DNA from 3 places in the Protofrankia sp. Cas4 genome. Region 2 is predicted to be linked to each of the others. Evidence: riboswitches for the same ligand, from Rfam matches in the RefSeq annotation. Region 2 holds a riboswitch; each other region holds the start of a gene.
What was found. A riboswitch is a leader RNA that binds a small molecule or an ion and turns the genes downstream of it on or off. The one in region 2 is predicted to bind cobalamin.
Positions count from the first base shown of each region.

Region 1: another riboswitch for cobalamin. It lies ahead of U9979_RS13345 (CbtB domain-containing protein); the one in region 2 lies ahead of bluB (5,6-dimethylbenzimidazole synthase).
Region 3: another riboswitch for cobalamin. It lies ahead of U9979_RS12320 (VWA domain-containing protein); the one in region 2 lies ahead of bluB (5,6-dimethylbenzimidazole synthase).

Region 1 is NZ_CAUVXL010000145.1:4,992-14,506, reverse strand. It holds gene U9979_RS13385 (bis-aminopropyl spermidine synthase family protein) at 1-1,313, opposite strand, end outside; gene hisD (histidinol dehydrogenase) at 1,509-2,804, shown strand; gene U9979_RS13375 (histidinol-phosphate transaminase) at 2,831-4,021, shown strand; gene hisB (imidazoleglycerol-phosphate dehydratase HisB) at 4,178-4,765, shown strand; gene hisH (imidazole glycerol phosphate synthase subunit HisH) at 4,762-5,370, shown strand; gene U9979_RS13360 (cytochrome P450) at 5,600-6,820, shown strand; gene U9979_RS13355 (SnoaL-like polyketide cyclase) at 6,925-7,578, opposite strand; gene U9979_RS13350 (YccF domain-containing protein) at 7,967-8,386, shown strand; cobalamin riboswitch at 8,479-8,619, shown strand; gene U9979_RS13345 (CbtB domain-containing protein) at 8,665-8,886, shown strand; gene U9979_RS13340 (CbtA family protein) at 8,899-9,515, shown strand, end outside.
Region 2 is NZ_CAUVXL010000260.1:34,505-37,083, forward strand. It holds partial or broken gene U9979_RS23515 (hypothetical protein) at 1-169, opposite strand, end outside; gene U9979_RS23520 (malonic semialdehyde reductase) at 325-939, shown strand; gene bluB (5,6-dimethylbenzimidazole synthase) at 1,041-1,661, opposite strand; cobalamin riboswitch at 1,698-1,899, opposite strand; gene U9979_RS23530 (FHA domain-containing protein) at 1,997-2,579, opposite strand, start outside.
Region 3 is NZ_CAUVXL010000132.1:92-9,606, forward strand. It holds partial or broken gene U9979_RS12315 (cobaltochelatase subunit CobN) at 1-1,307, shown strand, start outside; cobalamin riboswitch at 1,366-1,493, shown strand; gene U9979_RS12320 (VWA domain-containing protein) at 1,641-3,752, shown strand; gene cobO (cob(I)yrinic acid a,c-diamide adenosyltransferase) at 3,755-4,360, shown strand; gene U9979_RS12330 (cobyrinate a,c-diamide synthase) at 4,354-5,829, shown strand; gene U9979_RS12335 (precorrin-2 C(20)-methyltransferase) at 5,853-6,692, shown strand; gene cobM (precorrin-4 C(11)-methyltransferase) at 6,680-7,573, shown strand; gene U9979_RS12345 (cobalt-precorrin-5B (C(1))-methyltransferase) at 7,570-8,751, shown strand; gene cbiE (precorrin-6y C5,15-methyltransferase (decarboxylating) subunit CbiE) at 8,787-9,515, shown strand, end outside.

The DNA of each region.
Region 1 (9,515 bases), on a different contig from region 2:
ACTCGTCTGCGTCCACTGAGCGACTTCGGCAGGCCGCCACGCAGTGCCGTGGCGAGCCGGACATGGGCGGGTCCCGCGGGGGAGGTGTCCGGGGCGCCGTCGCCGAGGAACACCAGCCGGCCACCGTCGAGGCCGACCGCGGCAGTGGCCAGCAGTTCCTGGGCGGCCGCGGGCGAGGGCCCCGCGTCCGCCGCGCTCTCCACCGCATGGCGGCCCCGGGTGTAGATCGCGGCGCGGCCCCGGGAACCTGGGGTCGCACCGGCCAGCTGCCGCCATGTCGTCGCGGTCGGCCGGCACACGTACAGGTCGCTGGTCGCGCCTACCGCCTCTGCGCCGTCGTAACCGTTGAAGTCCGCCATGATCGCCTCAACCGTGAGGTGAAGATCGCTGACGGCACGTTGCACCTTCCACCCGAGCGCCGGATGCAGGTCGCTGTGTCCGTAGGCGAGCAGCAGCCGCCCACGTCGGGTGTCGCGCAGGCCGGCCAGCCCCCGGTGCAGGAAGAGAGTCACGCCCTCGGGGGTGTACGGCGGATCGGTGAAGATCAGATCTGCCCAGGACTCGGTCACGGCCGGCAGCCCGAAACGCAGGTCGGCGAACAGGCAGCGGATGTCGAGACCCCTGTCCCGGGACTGGGCGTCGATGAACTCCAGCAGCCGCTCGTCGAGGTCGACGACGGTCACCGACAGTCCCGGCACGAGGATGCAGGCGGCTAGCGAGGTGAGATCATGATCGCCGATGCACAGCAGGTGTGCTCGGGTGAGATCGTAGGTGGAGTCCATCCACAACGCGCGCCGGGCCGCGGTCTCCCCGGTTGCCGGGACGTGGTCGAGGTCGATGCGCGACGGCGGTGCCGCGGCCACGAGATCGTCCATGGTGTCCACCAGCGCGCGGTGCGCGGTGAGGCGCGCCGCGAGCGGATCGCTGAGCGCGGTGCGTCCGAGCTCGTCGAAACCGAACCGGTCACGATACGCGGCCACCAGCTGCGGTGAAATCATGACAGCGCCGGCAGCGCCGCTGGATGTCGCCGGGTCTTCGCGCAGCACTCCGGGGACTGCGGCCTCCGGGCGCGCGATCTGACGATCGTCGCGCGCCCTTTGGCCCTCTAGGTCACCGGTGAGGCAGGCGAGCACCTCTTCGACGGTACGGCGGGCCACGCCCGAGGCCCGGACGAGATCGCCGATGGTCCACGGCCGTTCGGTCAGCAGCGCGACGACCCGCCGAAGTGGGCGCGCCTGCGCCCCGTAGTCGGCGACGAGGTTCTCAAGCCGGTCGAAGGCCCGTCCGCTCTCCGTAGTGCCGTGGGCTGTCACTTTTCCGCCGTCACCTTCCCATCTTCACGTTTCTCTCCCACTGTCGCTTTCCCACCCTCCCAGGTACGCACGCGCTCGGGCACCAGCGCTGCCCCGTGACGCCGCGTCCCCAAGAGCGCCCCTATTGCCGGGCGCTCTATCGCCGGTCGCACGAAGACCGGCGCGCCTCGTGCGGGTACGGATACTCTCGTCGTCGTGCTGAGAACGCTCGATCTGCGCGCGGGCCTGCCGTCGGCTCCAGCGCTGCGCGGGCTGCTGCCCCGCGCGGCGCTCGATGTCGAAGCCGCCCTCGACGCGGTCCGCCCCGTCTGTGCTGACGTGCGTGACCGCGGTGATGCGGCGGTCCTCGATGCGGGCGAGCGGTTCGACGGGGTCCGCCCGGCCGCGGTGCGGGTTGCGCCCGACGCGCTCACCGACGCGCTCGACCGGCTCGACCCGCGCGTCCGCGATGCGCTGACCGAGGCGATCCGCCGCTGCCGGCTCGTCCATCGTGCCCAGCGCCGCGAGTCGTTGACGATCGACGTCGCCGTGGGGACCCGGGTCACCGAGCGCTGGCTCCCGGTGGAGCGGGTGGGGTTGTACGTGCCGGGTGGGCGGGTCGCCTACCCGAGCAGCGTGGTGATGAACACGGTACCGGCGCAGGAGGCCGGCGTCGGTTCGATCGCACTGGCCTCGCCACCTCAGGTCGAATGCGGTGGACTTCCGCATCCGACGATTCTCGCAGCCTGCGCCATGTTGGGCGTGGACGAGGTCTATGCCGCCGGTGGTGCGCAGGCGATCGCGATGTTCGCACACGGCACGGCCAGTTGCCCGGCGGTGGACGTCGTGACGGGCCCCGGCAACATCTACGTGACCGCGGCAAAGCGCCTGCTGCGTGGGCTGGTCGGGGTGGACGCCGAAGCCGGCCCGACCGAGGTGGCGATCCTCGCCGACGACACCGCGGATCCCGCCCACGTCGCGGCTGATCTCATCGCGCAGGCCGAGCACGATCCGATGGCCGCCTGCATGCTGGTCACCGCGTCCACCGAGCTGGCCGACGCGGTCGAGATCGAGCTTGCCAAGCAGGTGCCGGCGACCCGCCACCGCGAGCGGGTGGAGGCCGCGCTGACCGGCCAGGGCGTGGTCGTACTGGTCGCCGACACCGACGCGGGTCTGGCGGTGGTGAACGCCTGGGCCGCGGAACACCTGGAGATCCAGACGGCGGACGCCGCCGCGGTCGCCGCCCGGGTCCGCAACGCCGGAGCGGTGTTCGTCGGGCCGTGGGCTCCGGTTTCGCTCGGTGACTACCTCGCCGGGTCCAACCATGTCCTGCCGACCGGCGGTACCGCCCGGCACAGCGGCGGACTTTCGGTATCGGCGTTCCAACGGCAGGTCCACGTGGTGGAGTGTGATCGGGACGCGCTCGTCCAGGTGGCTCCGCGGGTTGCCGCGCTCGGCGGAGCTGAAGATCTTATCGCCCACGTCGACGCGGTGGAGGTGCGCGTGCGATGACCGCCTATCCGGTTGCAGACCATCCGATGGCAGAGCCTGATCCCGTGTCCGGCCGGTCGTTGGCTGCGGGTCGGGTGCGCACGACGCGCCCGCTGACGCTTGACGAGTTGCCGTTGCGTGACGACCTACGCGGCCAGGTGCCCTACGGCGCCCCGCAGCTCGACGTTCCGGTGCTGCTCAACACCAACGAGAACCCGCACCCGCCGTCCGCCGGTCTGGTCGACGCCATGGGCAAGGCCGCGGCGCTCGCGGCCTCCGAGGCCAACCGGTACCCCGACCGCCAGGCCGAGGCGCTTCGCGCGGACCTCGCCTACTACCTGACCTCGGACGCCGGTTTCGGGCTGCGGACCGATCAGGTGTGGGCGGCCAACGGGTCGAATGAGGTGCTCCAGCAGCTGTGCCAGGCCTTCGGCGGCCCCGGGCGGGTCGCGCTCGGATTCGAGCCCTCCTATTCGATGCACCGGCTCATCGCGATGGCGACCGCGACCGGCTGGGTCGGTGAGCCCCGCGAAGCCGACTTCACCCTCGCTCCGGCCGCGGTGGCGCAGGCGATCCACCGGCATCGGCCGTCCCTGGTCTTCCTCACGTCACCGAACAACCCCACCGGCACCGCGCTGCCGACCGAGGTGGTGACCGCCGCGTGTGCGGCCGTCGGCGAGACGGGCACCGGCATGGTCGTCGTGGACGAGGCCTACGCGGAGTTCCGGCGGGCCGGGGTCCCCAGCGCGCTCACACTGCTGCCGGCAGCGCCGCGGCTGGTGGTGACACGGACGATGAGCAAGGCGTTCGCGCTCGCCGGCGCCCGGGTCGGTTACCTCGCCGCGCAGCCGGCTGTCATCGACGCATTGCAGCTGGTGCGGCTGCCCTACCATCTGTCGACCTTCACCCAGGCGGTCGCGCGTACGGCGCTCGCGCATGCCGACGAGCTGCTCGGCACCGTCGAGGCGGTGAAGGCGCAACGGGACCGGATCGTGACCGAGCTGACCGGGCTCGGTTGCGCGGTGGCTCCCAGCGACGCGAACTTCGTGCTGTTCGGACGGTTCCCCGATCAGCGCGGCATGTGGCAGGCACTGCTCGACGCGGGCGTCCTCGTCCGGGATGTCGGCCTACCCGGCTGGTTGCGGGTCACCGCCGGGCTGCCCGGTGAGATCGACGCATTCCTCGCCGCCACCCGCGTGCTGCTGGCCGACCCCGCGATGACACCGATCCCGCGATGACACCGATCCCGCGATGACACCGATCCCGCGATGACACCGATCCCGCGATGACACCGACCCCGCTATGACACCGACCCTGCTCGATTACCTCGGCGCGGTCACGACGCCGGCGCGTTCCGATCTTCAGCCGCCGGATTCCGGGAAGGAATGACGACCATGGGCCGCACCGCTCGGATCGAACGCAAGACCTTGGAATCACATGTCGTCGTCGAGCTGGACCTCGACGGCACCGGCGTGTCGTCGTCGTTCACCGACGTCCCGTTTTTTGATCACATGGTCAGCCAGCTCGGCAAGCACGGCGGCTTCGACCTGACCGTGCGCACCCGCGGCGACCTGCACATCGACGCCCACCACACGGTCGAGGACACCTCGATCGCGTTCGGTGAGGCGCTGCGCGAGGCACTCGGCGACAAGACCGGGATCCGGCGGTTCGGTGACGCGCTGGTACCGCTGGATGAAGCGTTGGTGCAGGCGGCGGTGGACCTCTCCGGCCGGCCGTACTGCGTGGTCATCGAGCCGGAGTTGATCGAGCTCATCGGCACCTACGACACGACGCTGACCCGCCACGTGTTCGAGTCGATAGCGGCGTCCGCGCGGATCGCGTTGCACGTGCGGGTGGTGTCGGGCCGCAACGCCCACCACGTGGTCGAGGCGCAGTTCAAGGCGGTGGCACGGGCGCTGCGGGACGCGGTCGCGCTCGACGGGCGGGTGGCGGGTGTGCCGTCCACCAAAGGTGTGCTGTGACCGGTCCGCGGGTGGTCGTCCTGGACTACGGATCGGGGAACCTGCGCAGTGCGCAGCGGGCACTCGCCCGGATCGGCGCAGCCGTGACGGTGAGCGCCGACCCGGCCGCAGGCGGGGCCGCGGACGGGCTCGTGGTGCCCGGGGTGGGTGCCTTTGCCGCATGTATGGCCGGGATCGCCGCGGTCGGCGGGGCGGCCGTCATCCGCGGACGGATCGCCCGCGGGCAGCCGGTTCTCGGGATCTGCGTGGGCATGCAGGTCCTCTACGACCTGGGGGATGAGCACGGGGTGCGGACTCCCGGCCTCGGCGTGCTCACGGGGGAGGTTCGGCGTCTGGACGCGCCGATCCTTCCGCACATGGGGTGGAACACGGTGGCCCCGCCGCCCGACACGGTGTTGTTCGACGGGCTGCCGGCGGACACGCGGTTCTACTTCGTCCACTCGTATGCGGCCAAGGCGGAGCCCGGGGACACCGTGGCCGAGCACGGTGAGCCTTTTGCCGCCGCCGTGGAGCGAGGTCCCCTGTGCGCCACCCAGTTTCATCCGGAGAAGTCCGGCGATGCCGGTATCCACCTGCTCGCCAACTGGCTACGCACGCTGAGCTAGCTGATCAAAAGGCCTCCGGGTGCGCGAAAAAGCCATGATCGCGCACCCTTTGGCCGGGCTAGCTGATCAAAAGGTCTCCGGGTGCGCGCAAACAGCCATGATCGAATATGGTTGACGTGATCAACTACGCAGGCCGCGCCGCAGGATAGGGCCGGGTCTGCCTGCTGCGCGCCGAGCTGTACTGGTTCCATGGTGGGGTGGGGGTGTCCGCCACGGAATGGAGCGCGCGGTGGTCCCGTCCCGTCGGGTCGATGGTCACGCAGGTCGCTTTGACCCACGTAGTCCTGATCTTGTCCGTGACCCGTACCCGGTCTTCGCCGAGCTTCGGGCGGCCGGCCGCCCGGTGTGGAGCGACGAGCTCGGGATGTGGCTGGCGGCCAGGTACCGTGACGCCGACGCGGTGGTGCGTCACCGCGGGCTGGGCCGGATCTACCAGCCACGCCTGCCCGAGGACCTCTGGGTCGGCTTCAACAAGCTGGAGCGGGAGTCCGTCCTGGGATGTGAGCCACCCAAGCACACCCGGTTGCGCGGGCTACTGGGCAAGGCCTTCGCCCGCGGCAACATCGAGCGACTGCGGCCGCACATCCACGAGCTGTGCCAGGTCCTGCTCGACGGCGTCGCGACGAGAACGGCGGACGGGCAACCCTTCGACCTGATCACCGAGTTCGCCGAACCACTGCCGGTGATGGTCATCGCGGAGCTGCTCGGTATTCCCGACAGCGACCGGCATCTGCTGCGCCCGTGGTCGGCGGATCTGGTGAAGATGAACGAATACGAGCGCAGTCCCGCGCAGGAGGCCGCGGCCCAGGAGGCGGCCGCCCAGTTCGGCGCCTACGTGCGCGCCCTTGCCACCGAACGCCTCCGCCGTCCGCACGACGACCTGATCACCCATCTCGTCCAGGCGGAGCAGGAGGGCGACCGGTTGACCGAGGACGAGCTGGTTGCCACGGTCGTGGTACTGCTCAACGCCGGGCACGAGGCCAGCGTCAACTGCCTCGGCAACGGCATGGTCGCGTTGCTGAGCCACCCCGAGCAGCAGCGGCGGCTGATTGAGCGGCCGGCGGAACTGGCCGCCACCGCAGCCGAGGAGTTCCTCCGCTTCGACTCGCCACTGCACCTTTTCGAACGGACCGCCATGGCCGACGTGGAGATCGGGGGAGTGGTCGTGCGGACGGGGGAGCGGATCGCGGCTCTGCTCGGTTCGGCCAACCGTGACCCTGAGGTTTTCGAGCGGGCTGACGAGTTCGATGTCGGCCGGGAACCGAATCCGCACGTCGCCTTCGGCGGTGGCGTCCACTTCTGCGTTGGGGCGCCGCTGGCCCGAGTGGAGCTGGCGATAGCCGTGCGCAGCCTGATGGCGCGCTTTCCCGCGCTTTCTTTCGCTGGGACCCCCGTCCGGCGTCCCACCTTCGTACAACGTGGCTGGAGCTATCTCCCGGTCACACGTTGACGTTCTGGCCGGGCGCTCTCAGGCTGTTCCTGGCTGCTCCTGCTGTTGGTCTGTTGGTCTGTTGGTTGGCGCGGCTGACGTGGCGGAGAGCCGCGCCCCCGATCTCACGCGGAGCGTGTGCCGGCTAGCTGGCCGAGGAAGCCGGTGTTGTCGTAGAAGTGTTCGACTTCGAGCAGTCTGAGGTCGTCAGCGACACGCGCCACGCTGACCCCGAACATCTCGACGCGTTCGCCGGTTGGGTCGAACCCCTTGTACGGTCCGCTGAAGGTACCCCAGTGGCGCCATTTAAAAGTGATCATAGGCGGTGGCGAGTAGACCTCCAGGACCTCCCAGAAGAAGCCGCCCGGAAGGGCCTTGAGGAAGATTTGATGGGAGGACTCGAACGTCTCGTCGCTCGCCGAGTAATAGGGGTTCTCGCCGATGAGGATGTTGTAGCTGCCTCTTTCGACAAGGTCCTGACTGTTTGCCCAGGGACCGCCGTTGACGCGGGTACGGAACTGATCGGTGACCATACTGACCCACTGGGCCGGATCTTTCTTGTGGGAGACCTCCATTTCGAAGACCTGAACCACGCGCTCGACGATGTCGGCCAGGGAGCCCTTGGCGTGTTCGTGGGTACGCTCCTGGGGCATCGTCTCTTTCGACAGATGATAGTCGGGCGGCTCGCCGTCGCGCCACCGTACTCCAGCGGCACCGGCGATGACCGCGTCCCGGCCCTGCACGTGCAGCGGCTGGTCTTCGGCCTTCTCGTTGTTCACCGTGTTGCTCCTCCTGTCGATCGGTCAAGTCCAGGATGCGTCGAGTGCCGTTCGGGAAGAATCTCCGGAACGGATGGGAGCGGTGCTGCCCAGCGCGGCCGGCAACGGGGACGCGGCGTTGCAGGGCGTGGAGCCCATGCATCCCGCGTCCTCCGTCCCGGTCAGGTTACTACCCGTGAGGGTAGCAGAAAACGGGACGAAGGTCCTGAATTAGCCGAACATATGGATATACCTGAATGTCGGGGTTGGGCGTGCCGGCGAGGCCCTTGTCGAAGGGGTCGGGGCGTGGCGGGTCGTGAGGTCCGCGAGATGCCGGCGATCCAGTCCCGCCGGATCCGGGTCGAGCGTGACTCGGGATCGTGACCGCTCAGGCGGGTAGGTAGCGGGCGTGCGGATAATCGGAAACATTCTGTGGCTGTTGTTCGCCGGGTTCGAGCTGGCGCTCGGCTATCTCCTTGCCGGCATCGTGTGCTGCCTGCTGATCGTGACGATCCCGTTCGGGGTCGCGGCGTTCAGGTTGGCGGGCTACGTCGTCTGGCCGTTCGGCCGGGTCGTGGTCGACCAGCCCGGCGAGGCTCCCGTCGTGCTCTTCCTGGTCAACCTGCTGTGGTTCCTGATCGCCGGCTGGTGGCTCGTCCTCGGACATTTGATCTTCGGTGTGGTGCTCTGTTTGACGATCATCGGGATCCCGTTCGGCGTGGCGTCGTTCAAGATGATTCCGCTGGCCATTGCGCCACTGGGTCGGCGGGTGGTTCCCCTTCAGAACCTCGATCCGGCCATCCCGGTCGCGGCATCGGTCTACAGGTGAGGGCTGTCCACAGGTGAGGGCGGGCGCTCTTCGCCCTTCGGCCCAGCTGGTCCTCTGAGTACCCGGTGAGATGCGTAACCGGTACTGCTTGACGCGAGGGGTTGATTGCTGGTTGTCTCATTGGTGTCCGAGTGGTGGAAGCCGGTGTGAATCCGGCACGGTCGCGCCACTGTGACCGGCCCGCCCAAGGAGCGACGTCGGAAGCCAGACCCATCGCCGGACATGCCCTGCCGAGTGGAACGCGTGATTCCTGTGGAGGTCCCGCAATGGCCCATGCAATGGCGTATCCAGCGGCTGGCGATGCGCCGGCCGCCCGTCCGGCGCTGCCGACGATCCCCCTGACCGAGCTGGCCCCATTTGCGCTCTTCGGTTCGGTCCTGGCGCTGCTGCTGCTGTACTTCGTCGGTGCGGAACAGGGCGCCGTGTCGCTCGTGGGCGGTAGTTACATCCACGAGTTCGTACACGATGCCCGTCACCTGCTCGGTTTTGCCTGTCACTGAGCGGGGCCGGTGATGGTTCGCGCACTGCTGATCCGTGGGATGCTGGTCGGTGCGCTCGCAGCCGTGTGTGCCTTCGTCGTCGCCAAGCTCCTCGGGGAGAGCGAGGTCGGCCACGCGATCGCCTTCGAGTCGGCGCGGGACGCCGCCGACGGCGTGCAGGCAATGAATTTGGTGTCCCGAAACGTGCAGAGCACCATCGGCCTGTTCACCGGCCTGTTGGTGTTCGGCGTCGCAATCGGCGGGCTCTTCGCTCTCGCCTACGCCGGTGTGCAGGGCCGCCTCGGTGGCCTGGGTGCGCGGGGGACGGCGGCGCTGGTGGCGCTCGCGGGCTTCATGGGAATGTACCTGCTGCCCGATCTGAAGTATCCGGCCAACCCGCCGTCCATCGGTAATCCCGACACCATCGGTGAGCGCACAAGCCTGTACTTCACGATGATGCTGATCTCGCTGGCAGCGGTCATCGGTGGCGCTGTGACGGCTCGCCGGCTCGCGGCGAGGTTCGGTGCCTGGGATGCGGCGTTGCTCGCCATGGCCGGTGCTCTGGTGATCGTCGGGTTGGCCTGTTACCTCCTGCCACAGGTGCACGAGACCCCGCAGGGATTTCCCGCCGATGTGCTGTGGCGGTTCCG
Region 2 (2,579 bases):
GGCCGAACATCAGCCGGGTCCGCAGCGCGACCCCCGGACGTGGGTTACTAGACATCCGAGCACTCTCCACGGATCGATGCCGCCCTTGGTAGCAGCCCTTGGTAGCCGCCCTCGGTAGCAGCCCTTCGTACCCGGCCCCGCCGAGAGCGGGCCTGGAGGCGCAGCTCACATCGCAGTCGGGATGCCGGCAGCATAGTTGTCGGTTCAATTAAGCAGCTGGGCCAACGGGCGCGCGACGATCGTCAGATCGCGCGCCCGTAGGCCGCAGTCCCCGGAGTGCTCATGGCAACCACCCGACTATCAGGAGTCCCGACCTCCATGACCATCACCGATATCGCTACCGGCGAAGACGCCCTGCTGCTGGACGCCGCCGCCGCGGATCTGTTGTTCCACACGGCCCGGACTGCGAACACGTTCAGCGACGATCCAGTGTCCGACGAGCAGGTCCGTGCCATCTATGAGCTGATCAAATGGGCGCCGACCAGTATGAACGCGCAGCCGCTGCGGATCATCCTGGTCCGTTCGCCCGAGGCTCGGGAACGGCTGGTACAGCATCTCAGCCCGGGTAACCAGGCGAAGACGCAGTCTGCGCCGCTCGTGGCCATCGTGGCCGCGGACGTCGACTTCCACGAGAACCTCCCGCAGGTTTTCCCCCATCTGCCGAACGCCAAGGACTTCTTCACCGAACCGGTCGCTCGCGAGCAGACGGCCCGCTTCAACGCCGGCCTGCAGATCGGCTACCTCATTCTGGGTATCCGCGCCGCTGGGCTGGCGGCCGGCCCGATGACGGGCCTGGACGCCACCGCTGTCGACAAGGAGTTCTTCGCCGACCAGCCGTTGCGGACACTTGCAGTCATAAACATCGGCACTCCCGGGGAGAACCCGTGGTTCGACCGCAGCCCACGGCTGGACTACGACCAGGTAGTCTCCGCCCTCTGAAACAAGCCTGAAACGGGTTCTGGCATCAGTTTCCCGGAGAGCCGCCGACGGTCGGCCACCTTTGCCTGAAGGTGGCAGACCGTCGATTCCTGACCGGCTGATTACCACATCTCGTGATGGACTGCCTGAGGCAGAGCGCGCCGGTAGGCCCAGTTGTGCCGTTCCAGGTCGGGAACGGTCTCATGATGTGTGACAGGTCCCAGGCACAACCACGCGACCGGCCGGACCTCGTCGGGAATCCCGAGCATGTTCCGAACGGCCTGTTCACGATAGAAGGACACCCAGCCGACGCCGAGGCCTTCGGCGGTCGCTGCCAGCCACAGGTTCTCGATGGCCAGACATACGGAATACAGCCCGGCATCCGCGATGGAGTGTCGTCCCAGGACAGCTGGTGCGCCCCGCCGCGGGTCGTATGTCACCACGACGGCCAGCGTGGACTCCAGTACGCCGTCGATCTTGATCCGGCTGAAACGGGTGGCTTGGTCCGCGGTCAGTGTCGCCGCAAAGACAGCTTGTTCATGCCTGACATGATCATGAAAGGTTTTCCGGGTTCGGATGTTTTCGACCAGGATGAAGTCCCATGGCTGACTCAGGCCGACGCTCGGGGCGGCATGAGCCGCCGCAAGCACACGGTCCAGGACATCGGCCGCGATCGGCGCTCCGGTGAACTGGGCACGCACGTCACGGCGTTTTTTGATCACATCGTAGATGTTTACGGACATGGCGAGGCTCCCGCGCTCCGACCACCCGACCATCGGCGGGTGGCACACATGCGAGGCCGGTCTTCGGACTCTCGGATCAACGCCTGGCCGCCCGGCCTTCCCAGGCCAGGTGGCCCAGTGGCTGCGCCTGCGCGCGTGGACGGTGACTCCCCGATGACCGCGGCGGGCCCGTGCCGGACTCTCACCGGCTTCCCGATTCTCCCCGGTCTCCCAGGGCACCTCGCGAAGGATGCCGCCACGATCATCCCACACGCGACGCTCGGTCTGACCGCGGAACGCCCGAAGTCATCGGGCGACGGGGTTGGGAGTGCGGCGTGGTGGGCCAGTGGTGACGATCAATGTTCGCGCTCGGACACCAACCCGGCCTGGAAAGCCAGCTCGACGAGCTTCATTCGCTTCTGGTTCTGCGGCAGTTCTTCCACGCCGAACTTGCGAAACAACGTCCGTAGGTGGGTCTTGACCGCCTCGACACTGAAGAACAACTCGTCGGCGATCTGCCGATTTGTTGCGGGAGTCGTGTACGGGGTTCGCTCCTGGTACGGGCGACACAGGGATTCCAGTACCAGCAGCTGGGTCGACGACAGGGAACGCAGGGTCACGATATTGTTCACGTCTTGGGTCTCTATCGCGCCACGGCCGGCGGATGCGCGGCCGAAGCGGTTGTCACGATAAGTCAGCGAGGTCGAACCGACGAGAATAACGTCGCCGTCCCCGAGCCGTCGCCGTCCGACGAGCCGTTCCCCGTTCACAAAGGTGCCGTTACGGGACAACCCTCCGTCGATCAGTATCCAGTTGGTTCCGATCTGTTGGAACTGTGCATGCAGGCGTGAGACCTTGCTGTCCCACGCCAGCCTGACGTCGCTACCGGGACCGCGACCGACCGTCACACCCACGGCCGCGGTCAGGTTCACCACCTGC
Region 3 (9,515 bases), on a different contig from region 2:
GGGCGCTCGGTGGCGGGTTCGTGCCGCCGGGGCCGTCGGGGTCACCCACCCGCGGGCTGGTCAACGTGCTGCCGACCGGGCGGAACTTCTACTCGGTCGATCCGAAGGCGATCCCGTCCAGACTGGCCTGGGAGACCGGCCGCGCACTCGCCGACTCGCTGCTCGCCCGCCACCTCGCCGACACCGGGAGCTATCCGTCCTCGGTGGGACTGACCGTCTGGGGCACGTCCGCGATGCGTACGCAAGGTGACGACATTGCGGAAGTGCTGGCGCTGCTCGGCTGCCGGCCGACCTGGGACGACGCGTCCCGGCGGGTCACCGGCTTCGAGGTGGTACCGCTTGCCGAGCTCGGCCGGCCGCGGGTGGACGTGGTCGTGCGGATCTCCGGCTTCTTCCGGGATGCCTTCCCCCACATTGTCACGCTGCTCGACGACGCGGTGAGCACCGTCGCGGCCCTCGACGAGGAGGCGGATGCCGACAACGCACTCGCCGCCCACGTGCGAGCCGATCTGCGCGCCGCTCCCGGTGACCGGCGGCGGGCCACGACCCGTATCTTCGGGTCGAAGCCGGGGGCCTACGGCGCCGGTCTCCTGCCCCTGATCGACTCGCGCGAGTGGCGTTCGGACGCCGACCTTGCCGAGGTGTACGCGGTGTGGGGCGGCTACGCCTACGGCCGCGACCTCGACGGGCGGGAGGCCCGAGCCGACATGGAGCAGGCGTTCCGTCGCATCCAGGTGGCCGTGAAGAATCAGGACACCCGCGAGCACGACCTGGTCGACTCCGACGACTACTTTCAGTACCACGGCGGGATGGTCGCGGCGGTCCGCGCGCTCACGGGCGCGTCACCGGCGGCCTACGTGGGGGACAGCGCCATGCCGGACGCGGTGAAGACCCGCACGTTGCAGGAGGAGACCCACCGGGTGTTCCGGGCCCGGGTGGTGAATCCGCGCTGGATCGCGGCGATGCGCCGCCACGGTTACAAGGGCGCGTTCGAACTGGCGGCGACCGTCGACTACCTGTTCGGCTATGACGCGACCGCGGGTGTCGTGCAGGACTGGATGTACGAGTCGTTGGCCGCCTCCTATGTGTTCGACCCCGAAACCCGCGACTTCATGCAAACGTCCAATCCGTGGGCGCTGCGCGGCATCGCTGAACGCCTGCTGGAAGCCGCCGACCGCGGCCTGTGGGAAAAACCCGACGCCACCACCATCGACGGACTCCGCCAGACCTACCTGGAGCTCGAAGGTGACCTTGAAGGCGGCGTTGCGGGCGGCCTTGCGGGCGGCCTTGAAAGCCGCGAAGGATAACCCGTCGGACCGTCGCTATGACCGTAGGTGTGCCATGCTGAGGAACGCGACGGCAGTGGAGGAAGCCGGTGGGAATCCGGCGCGGTCCCGCCACTGTCACCGGGGAGCAACCCCTCACCGTACGTCACGGCCGCGAGAGCGGTTGGAAGGCCGAGGGGGCGCGCTGATCCGGAAGTCAGGATACTCCGGCCGTCCGCACCGTTACCGAGGGCGAGGAAACCCGAGGGAGGACCGCGGTATGCCAACGCACGCCCGCCGGCTCGTGATCGGCCGGCTCGTGATCGGCCGGCTCGTGATCGATACGGAGTCCGGCGCACACCGGCACAGGGCACGATGACGGCCTACCCGTTGTCCGCGGTGGTGGGCATGGACGACCTGCGGCTCGCGCTCGTCCTCAACGCGGTGTCCCCGGCGATCGGCGGGGTCCTCGTCCGCGGCGAGAAGGGCACGGCCAAGTCGACCGCGGTCCGAGGGCTCGCCGCGTTGCTCCCACCGGTGAACGTGGTAACCGGCTGCCGGTTCTCCTGTGACCCGGCCGCGGTCGACCCCGACTGCCCGGACGGCCCGCATCCACCGGAGGCGCGGCCGAGCACCCGGGCGGCGCGCCTGGTGGAGCTGCCGGTCGGCGCCTCCGAGGACAGGGTCACCGGAGCGATCGACCTCGACCGGGCGCTCGCCGAAGGCGTCACCTCGCTGCGGCCGGGGTTGCTCGCCGCCGCCCATCGCGGCCTGCTCTACGTCGACGAGGTCAACCTCCTGCACGACCATCTCGTCGACCTGCTGCTGGACGCGGCCGCCCTCGGTGTCGCCCACGTGGAACGTGACGGGGTGTCGGTGCGCCATGCAGCCCGCTTCCTGCTGGTCGGGACGATGAACCCCGAAGAAGGTGAGCTGCGCCCGCAGTTGCTGGACCGCTTCGGACTGACCGTCGAGGTCGCCGCCAGCCGACAGCCGCCGGTGCGGGCCGAGGTGGTGCGCCGCAGGCTGGCCTACGACGCCGACCCCGACGCCTTCGCCGCTCGCTGGGCGGTGCAGGAGACCGTCCTGGCCGCCCGGATCGCCACCGCCCGCGACCGGCTGCCCGCTGTCGAACTGCCCGACTCCGCACTGCGCCAGGTCACCGCGGTGTGTGCGGCGTTCGACGTGGACGGGATGCGCGCGGACGTGGTCGTGGCACGCACCGCGATCGCGCTGGCCGCCTGGGAGGGCCGGGAGACCGTCGACGCCGACGACGTCCGCCGGGCCGCCCGCCTGGCCCTGCCGCACCGCTGCCGCCGTGGCCCGTTCGACGCGCCCGGCCTGGACGAAGACGCCCTGACCAAGGCGTTGGACGACGCGTTGGACGAGGCTGCGCACGAGCACGCGGAGGAGTCCCCCACCGGTCCGGACCCGGACCCCGACATGGACCCGGACATGGACCCGGATCGCCCCCCGTCGCCCGGTGGCGGTGGTGGCGGTGGTGGCGGTGGTGGACGCGGCGGGCCGACGTCCAGCGGGCCGGAAACGACAGCGGAGCGGACGGCCGAGTCGGATGTCGTCCCATCCCCGCGTTCCGCGGAACACGATGCCCCGGAACAGGATGCCGGGGAATACCGCGCCACGGCGGGGCAGGGGCAGGGGCGCCAGGAGCGACGTGCAGGCACGCCCGGCCCGTCGTTTCGCCCGCGCCGGCTGGAGATCCCAGACACCGGAACGCCGCTGGGCGCGCCCGGCCGCCGCTCACGCGCCCGCACCTCGCACGGCGCGGTCGTCACGAGCTCCCCGGACGCACCCGGCCTGCACCTGCTGGCGACCCTGCGGGCAGCCGCGCCCTGGCAGCACGCCCGCGGGCGGGTAGGCCCGGGGCTCGCACTACGTCCCACCGACCGGCGCGGTGCGGTCCGGGCGGGACGTGAGGGCAACCTGGTCCTGTTCCTGGTGGACGCCAGCGGTTCGATGGCCGCCCGCGCCCGCATGCGTACGGTCACCACCGCCGTGCTGTCCCTCCTGCTCGACGCCTACCAGCGCCGCGACCGGGTCGGAATGATCACTTTCAGGGGTTCCGGCGCCGATCTCGTCCTCCCCCCGACATCGAGTGTGGAGGTGGGCGCGGCGCGGCTCGCGTCCCTGCCGACTGGCGGGCGGACCCCGCTGGCAGCCGGGCTTACCCGCGCCGGCGAGGTCCTCGCGGCCGAACGCCGCCGCGACCCGGACCGACGTCCGCTGCTGATCGTCGTCACCGACGGCCGTGCCACCGCCGGGCCGGACCCGCTCACCCCCGCGCGGGCGCTGGCTCGTCGCGGCCTAGCGAGCATCGTCGTCGACTGCGAGAGCGGGTACGTGCGCCTGGGCCTGGCCGACCGCCTCGCGACCGCGCTCGGCGGCACGACCATCCCGATCGACGCGCTGGCGGCCGCGACCAACCGCGCGACCAGCCGCACGACCAGCCGGCGCAGGGCTGCCTAGCCATGCCACAGGGACAGCCATCCGTCGTGCCCGACGACGGCCTGACGACCCGGGCGCGCCGGGACAGGGCACTGCTGATCGTTCACACGGGTGAGGGCAAGGGGAAGTCGACCGCGGCGTTCGGGCTCGCGCTGCGCGGCTGGGCGCAGGGCTGGGACGTCGGGGTGTTCCAGTTCGTCAAGTCCGCGAAATGGCGGATCGGGGAGGAACGGGCACTGCGCACCCTGGCCGCCGGCGGCGAGGGCGGGGACATCACCTGGCACAAGATGGGCGAGGGATGGAGCTGGGTGCAGGCCCGGATCGACCCCGCCGCCGACCCCGCCGAGGCCGCCCGGGAGGGCTGGGCGCAGATCTGCCGGGACCTGGCCGCCCAGACCTACCGGCTCTACGTCCTCGACGAGCTGACCTACCCGCTGAAGTGGGGATGGATCGACACCGACGAGGTCATCGAGGTGCTGCGTACCCGTCCGGGACGCCAGCATGTCGTCATCACCGGGCGCGCCGCCCCGCCCGCGCTGATCGACGCCGCCGACCTGGTCACCGAGATGACCAAGGTGAAGCATCCGATGGACGCCGGGCAGAAGGGCCAACGGGGGATCGAATGGTAGCCCCGCCTGTCCCGCTGCCACCGCGGCTGATGATCGCCGCCCCGGCCAGCGGCGCCGGCAAGACCACGGTGGCGACCGGGCTGATGGCCGCGTTCACCGCCCGCGGCCTGCGGGTGTCCCCGCACAAGGTCGGGCCCGACTACATCGACCCGACCTATCACACCATCGCCAGCAGGCGCCCCGGCCGCAACCTCGACGCCGTGCTGTGCGGGGAGCATCGGATCGCACCGCTGTTCGCCCACGGCGCGCGCAACGCCGACATCGCCATCGTGGAAGGCGTGATGGGCCTGTTCGACGGGGTGTCGGTGCCCGAAGCCGGTCAGCCCGCCGACTTCGCCTCGGCCGCCCATGTGGCCCGGCTGACCGGCGCCCCGGTCGTGCTGGTGGTCGACGCGTCCGCGGTGGGCCGCTCGGTGGCCGCGACCGTGCACGGCTTCGCCACCTGGGACGAGCGGGTACGCCTGGGCGGAGTGGTGTTCAACCGGGTCGGTTCGCCCGGCCACGAACGGCTGTTGCGGGACGCGGTCGCGGGTCTCGGCGTCACCGTGCTGGGCGTGCTGCGCCGCGACGATCGGGCCGCGGTGCCATCCCGCCATCTCGGGCTGGTGCCCGCGGCCGAACGCGCGTCCGCGGCGGCGCAGGTTGTCGCCGCGCTCGGCACGCTGGTCGCCGCATCATGCGATCTTGATGCCGTGCTCGCCCTCGCCCGGTCGGCGCCGGCACTGAACGTGGCGCCATGGTCGCCATCCAACATAATTCATGACGTTAAGTCGGCGGTGCCGGCGGTATCGGCGGTATCAGCGGTGGGCCGGCCGGTGCGGATCGCGGTCACGGGCGGGCCGGCGTTCACTTTCGGTTATGCCGAGCAGGGTGAGCTGCTGCTCGCCGCGGGAGCAGAGGTGGTCACCGTCGATCCGCTGCGTGACGAGAATCTTCCAACAGGCTGCGACGGATTGATCATCGGTGGGGGATTCCCGGAGGAACACGCACCCGAGCTCGCCGCGAATGCGGCCCTGCGCGCCGACGTGGCGGCACTGGCGGGAAGGGGCGCGCCGGTCAGCGCCGAGTGCGCGGGCCTGCTCTACCTCGCCCGATCCCTGGACGGGCATCCGATGTGCGGGGTTCTCGACGTCGACACCGCTATGACCCCTCGGCTCACCCTTGGTTACCGCCGAGCCGTGGCCGCCTGCGACAGCCCGATCGCCGAAGCCGGCACCCCGGTGACCGCCCACGAGTTCCACCGCACATCGGTATTGACCACGCAGCACCGGACGGCACGCTCTGCCTGGCAGATCGGCGGCCGCCCAGCAGGCGACGAGCCCGACGAGCCCGACGAGCGGACCGAAGGCTTCGTGCACGGCGGGGTCCACGCGTCCTACCTGCATCTGCACTGGGCGGGTGTACCCGGCGTGGCCGCACGGTTCGTCGCGGCGGCACGGCAGGCGAGAGGGCCGCAATGGACGGCATAGGCGGGATGGACAGGACAGGCGGGATGGACGCGCAGCCTGCTCCGGCGGGCGACCGCGTACGGACGGGCAGCCGTCTGATCGGGGTCGGTGTGGGTCCCGGCGATCCGGACCTGATCACGGTCAAGGCGGTCGGTGTCCTGGAGCGGGCCGATGTCGTGTTCGTCCCGGTGAGCGAGGGAACGCCGCCGCCGGGGCGGGCCGAGGCAACCGTGCGCGCACACGTCACCCATGACCGGATTCGCCGCCTGCCGTTCCGGATGACCGGCGACGCCGACTACGACACCCCGGCCGGGGTGGTCGCCCAGGCGCTGCGCACACATCCGGGAAGCCGTCCGGGAAGCCGTCCGGGAAGCCGTCCGGGAGGGAGCCCGGGGGGCAGCCGGGGGGGAGTCGTCGCGTTCGCCACGATCGGCGACCCCAACGTCTACTCGACCTTCACCACGCTGGCCGCCCGGGTGCGGGCACTGCTACCCGACGTCGTCGTCGAGACCGTTCCCGGCATCATGGCGCTGCAGGATCTCGCCGCCCGGTCCGGCACGGTGCTGGCGGTGGGCACCGAGACGGTGGCGCTGCTGCCGCTGACCGCCGGGGTGGACGCCTACCGGCGGGCCGTGGCCGACCACGACACGGTCATCGCCTACAAGGGCGGCCGGGCGCTGCCGCAGGTCCTCGACATCCTCGCCGAAGCCGACCGGCTCGGCGGCACAGGTGACGCGACCGGCACGGGCGGCACAGCCGTCTACGGCGCTTCGCTGGGTCTGGCGGACTGCGACGTCCGCCAGGCGGGTGAGCTGCCCCGAGACCAGCCCGGCCCCTACCTGTCCACGGTGATCTCAACCCGGAGGCGACAGTGGCCGACCTGACCGAAACAGCGGCCGGGGCCACACCAGCGCCACGCGGCCGGGTGACGTTCGTCGGGGCCGGCCCCGGCGCCGCGGACCTGCTCACCCTGCGCGGCGCACGGATGATCAGCGAGGCGGATGTGGTCATCTGGGCGTCCTCACTGGTGCACCCGGACGTGCTCGCCCACGCCCGCGACGACGCCGAGATCATCGACTCGGCCGGACTACCGCTCGAAGGCGTCCGGGACGTCTACCGGCGGGCGGCGCGTGACGGGCTTGCCGTGGCCCGGATCCACTCCGGCGACCCGGCGCTGTGGGGAGCGGTGCAGGAGCAGCTGGAGGTCTGCGCCGCACTCGGGCTCGCCACCGCGATCGTGCCCGGGGTCAGCAGCTTCACCGCCGCCGCCGCGTCCATCCAACGCGAACTGACCATTCCCGAGGTGGCACAGTCGGTGATCCTGACCCGGCTCGGCGGCGGCAAGACCCCGATGCCCGCGGGCGAGGAGATCGCCGGCTTCGCGCGGCACGGCACGACGATGGCGCTGTTCCTGTCGGCGGCCCGATCCGGTCAGCTCCAGGACGAGCTCACCGACGGTGGTTATCCGCCGGACACGCCCTGTGTGATCGCCTACCGGGTGAGTTGGCCGGATGAACTGATCGTGCGGTGCGCACTTGCGGACCTCGCAGCCACCGTCCGTGCGCACAAACTGTGGAAGCACACCCTGGTGCTGGTCGGCCCGGCGCTGGCGGCGGGTGGCACCCGCTCGCACCTCTACCACCCCGGCCATTTTCACGGGTTCCGCAAGGCCGAACGGACCGCCCGGGTGGCGCTGCGGGCCCATGACCGGGCCCACGACCGGACCCACGACCGTCCGCGGGAAGCCGGAGAGCAACCGGCGTGAACCCCCATGAACCGGCTCCCCAGCTGGTCCCGCTGCGTGAGCCTGATCTGCCGCGCACCGCCAAGGTCCGGCCGGACGCGCTGCGCACCGGATGGACCACCGGGACGTGTTCGGCCGCCGCGGCGAAAGCCGCGAGCGCGGCCCTGGTCTCCGGGATCGTGCAGCGGGCGGTCACCGTGAGCCTGCCAGCCGGCGGGCTGGTCTCCTTTGCGGTCGAGCGGTGCGTGGTCGATGCCGGACGAACCGCCGAGGCCGTCGTGATCAAGGATGCCGGGGACGATCCGGACGTCACCCACGGCGCACACCTGACCGCGACGGTGACCTGGCGGACGCGGACCGGAATCGAGATCGACGGTGGAACCGGCGTCGGCGTCGTCACGAAACCCGGTCTCGGCCTGCCCGTCGGCGAAGCGGCGATCAACCCGGTGCCCCGATCGATGATCACACGGTCGGTCGCGGAGGTCGTCGACCTGGACACCCGCGGGTTACGGGTGGTGATCAGCGTGCCGGATGGGGAGCGGATGGCGCGGCGGACCACCAACGCCCGGCTGGGCATCATCGGCGGGATCTCGATCCTCGGCACCACCGGCATCGTGCGGCCCTTCTCCACCGCGTCATGGCGGGCCTCGGTGGAACAGGCCGTGGCGGTCGCCGCCGCCCAGCAGCAGTGCACGGTCGTGCTCGCCACCGGCGGGCGCACCGAGAAGGCGGCCATCGGGCTGCTACCGGCGCTGCCCGAGGTGTGCTTCGTCGAGGTCGGCGACTTCACCGGAGCGGCCCTGCGCCGCGCGGTCGAGGTGGGCATGACCGACGTGGTCTTCGTCGGCATGGCCGGCAAGCTCACCAAGCTGGCCGCGGGCATCCTGATGACGCACTACACCCGGTCGAAGGTCTCCCCGGACCTGCTCGCCGGGATCACCGCGGACGCCGGTGGCGACGCGGCGCTGGTGGCCGCGGTCGCCGTTGCCAACACCGCGCGCCACGCCCATGAGCTGTGGGAGACCGCCGGCCTGCTGCGGGCAGCCGGCGACCTGCTCTGTGCCCGGGTCGCGGGCGTTCTCGTCCGGTTCACCGAGGGACGTCTGCGGGCCCGGGTCGCCATGGTCGACTTCACCGGGATGTCCTGCGTCGCCGCGACGGAACAGACATGGGTCGGGCCATGCAGGTCGACACCATGAATCGGGTGACGGTGAACCGCGTGATGGTGAATCGGGTGACGGTGAACCGCGTGATGGTGAATCGGGTGACGGTGATCGGCTGGGACGGGCGTCCGCTCACCGCCGCCGCGGTCCACGCGTTGAGCACCGCCTCGGTGGTGGTCGGCGGGCGTCGCCATCTCGATGCGGTCGCGCCACTTCTGGCCACAGGAGTGGCGGCGATCACCCTTGGTAACGTCGCGGCGGGCCTGGCTGAACTGAACGCCCACCTGGCCGCCGACGGTGGCCCGGCGGTGGTCCTGGCCAGCGGTGACCCGGGGTTCTTCGGCATCGTCCGGGCGCTGCGCCGGCTCCGTCTCGACATCGAGGTGCTGCCCGCGACGTCCTCGGTCACCCTCGCCTTCGCGCGTGCCGGGCTGCCGTGGGACGACGCCCTGGTACTCAGCGCGCACGGTCGCCGCCTGGACCGGGCCATCAACGCCTGCCGCGCCCATCCATGCGTGGCCGTGCTGACCGGACCGGGCGGCGACCCGGCCATCCTCGGCGCCGCGCTGACGGCGCTGCCGCGCCGGATGTTCGTCGCCGAGGATCTCGGGATGCCCACCGAACGGACCACCTGGTGCACGCCACCGCAAGCCGCGGCACGTCGCGACTGGCGAGATCCGAACGTGGTCATCGTGGTGGACACCAGCGTCCATGACACCAACGTCCATGGCACCGACCGGGTCACGCCGGACCGACCCACGACCGAAGATCACGACTCGGCTGGATGGATCTTTCCGCGC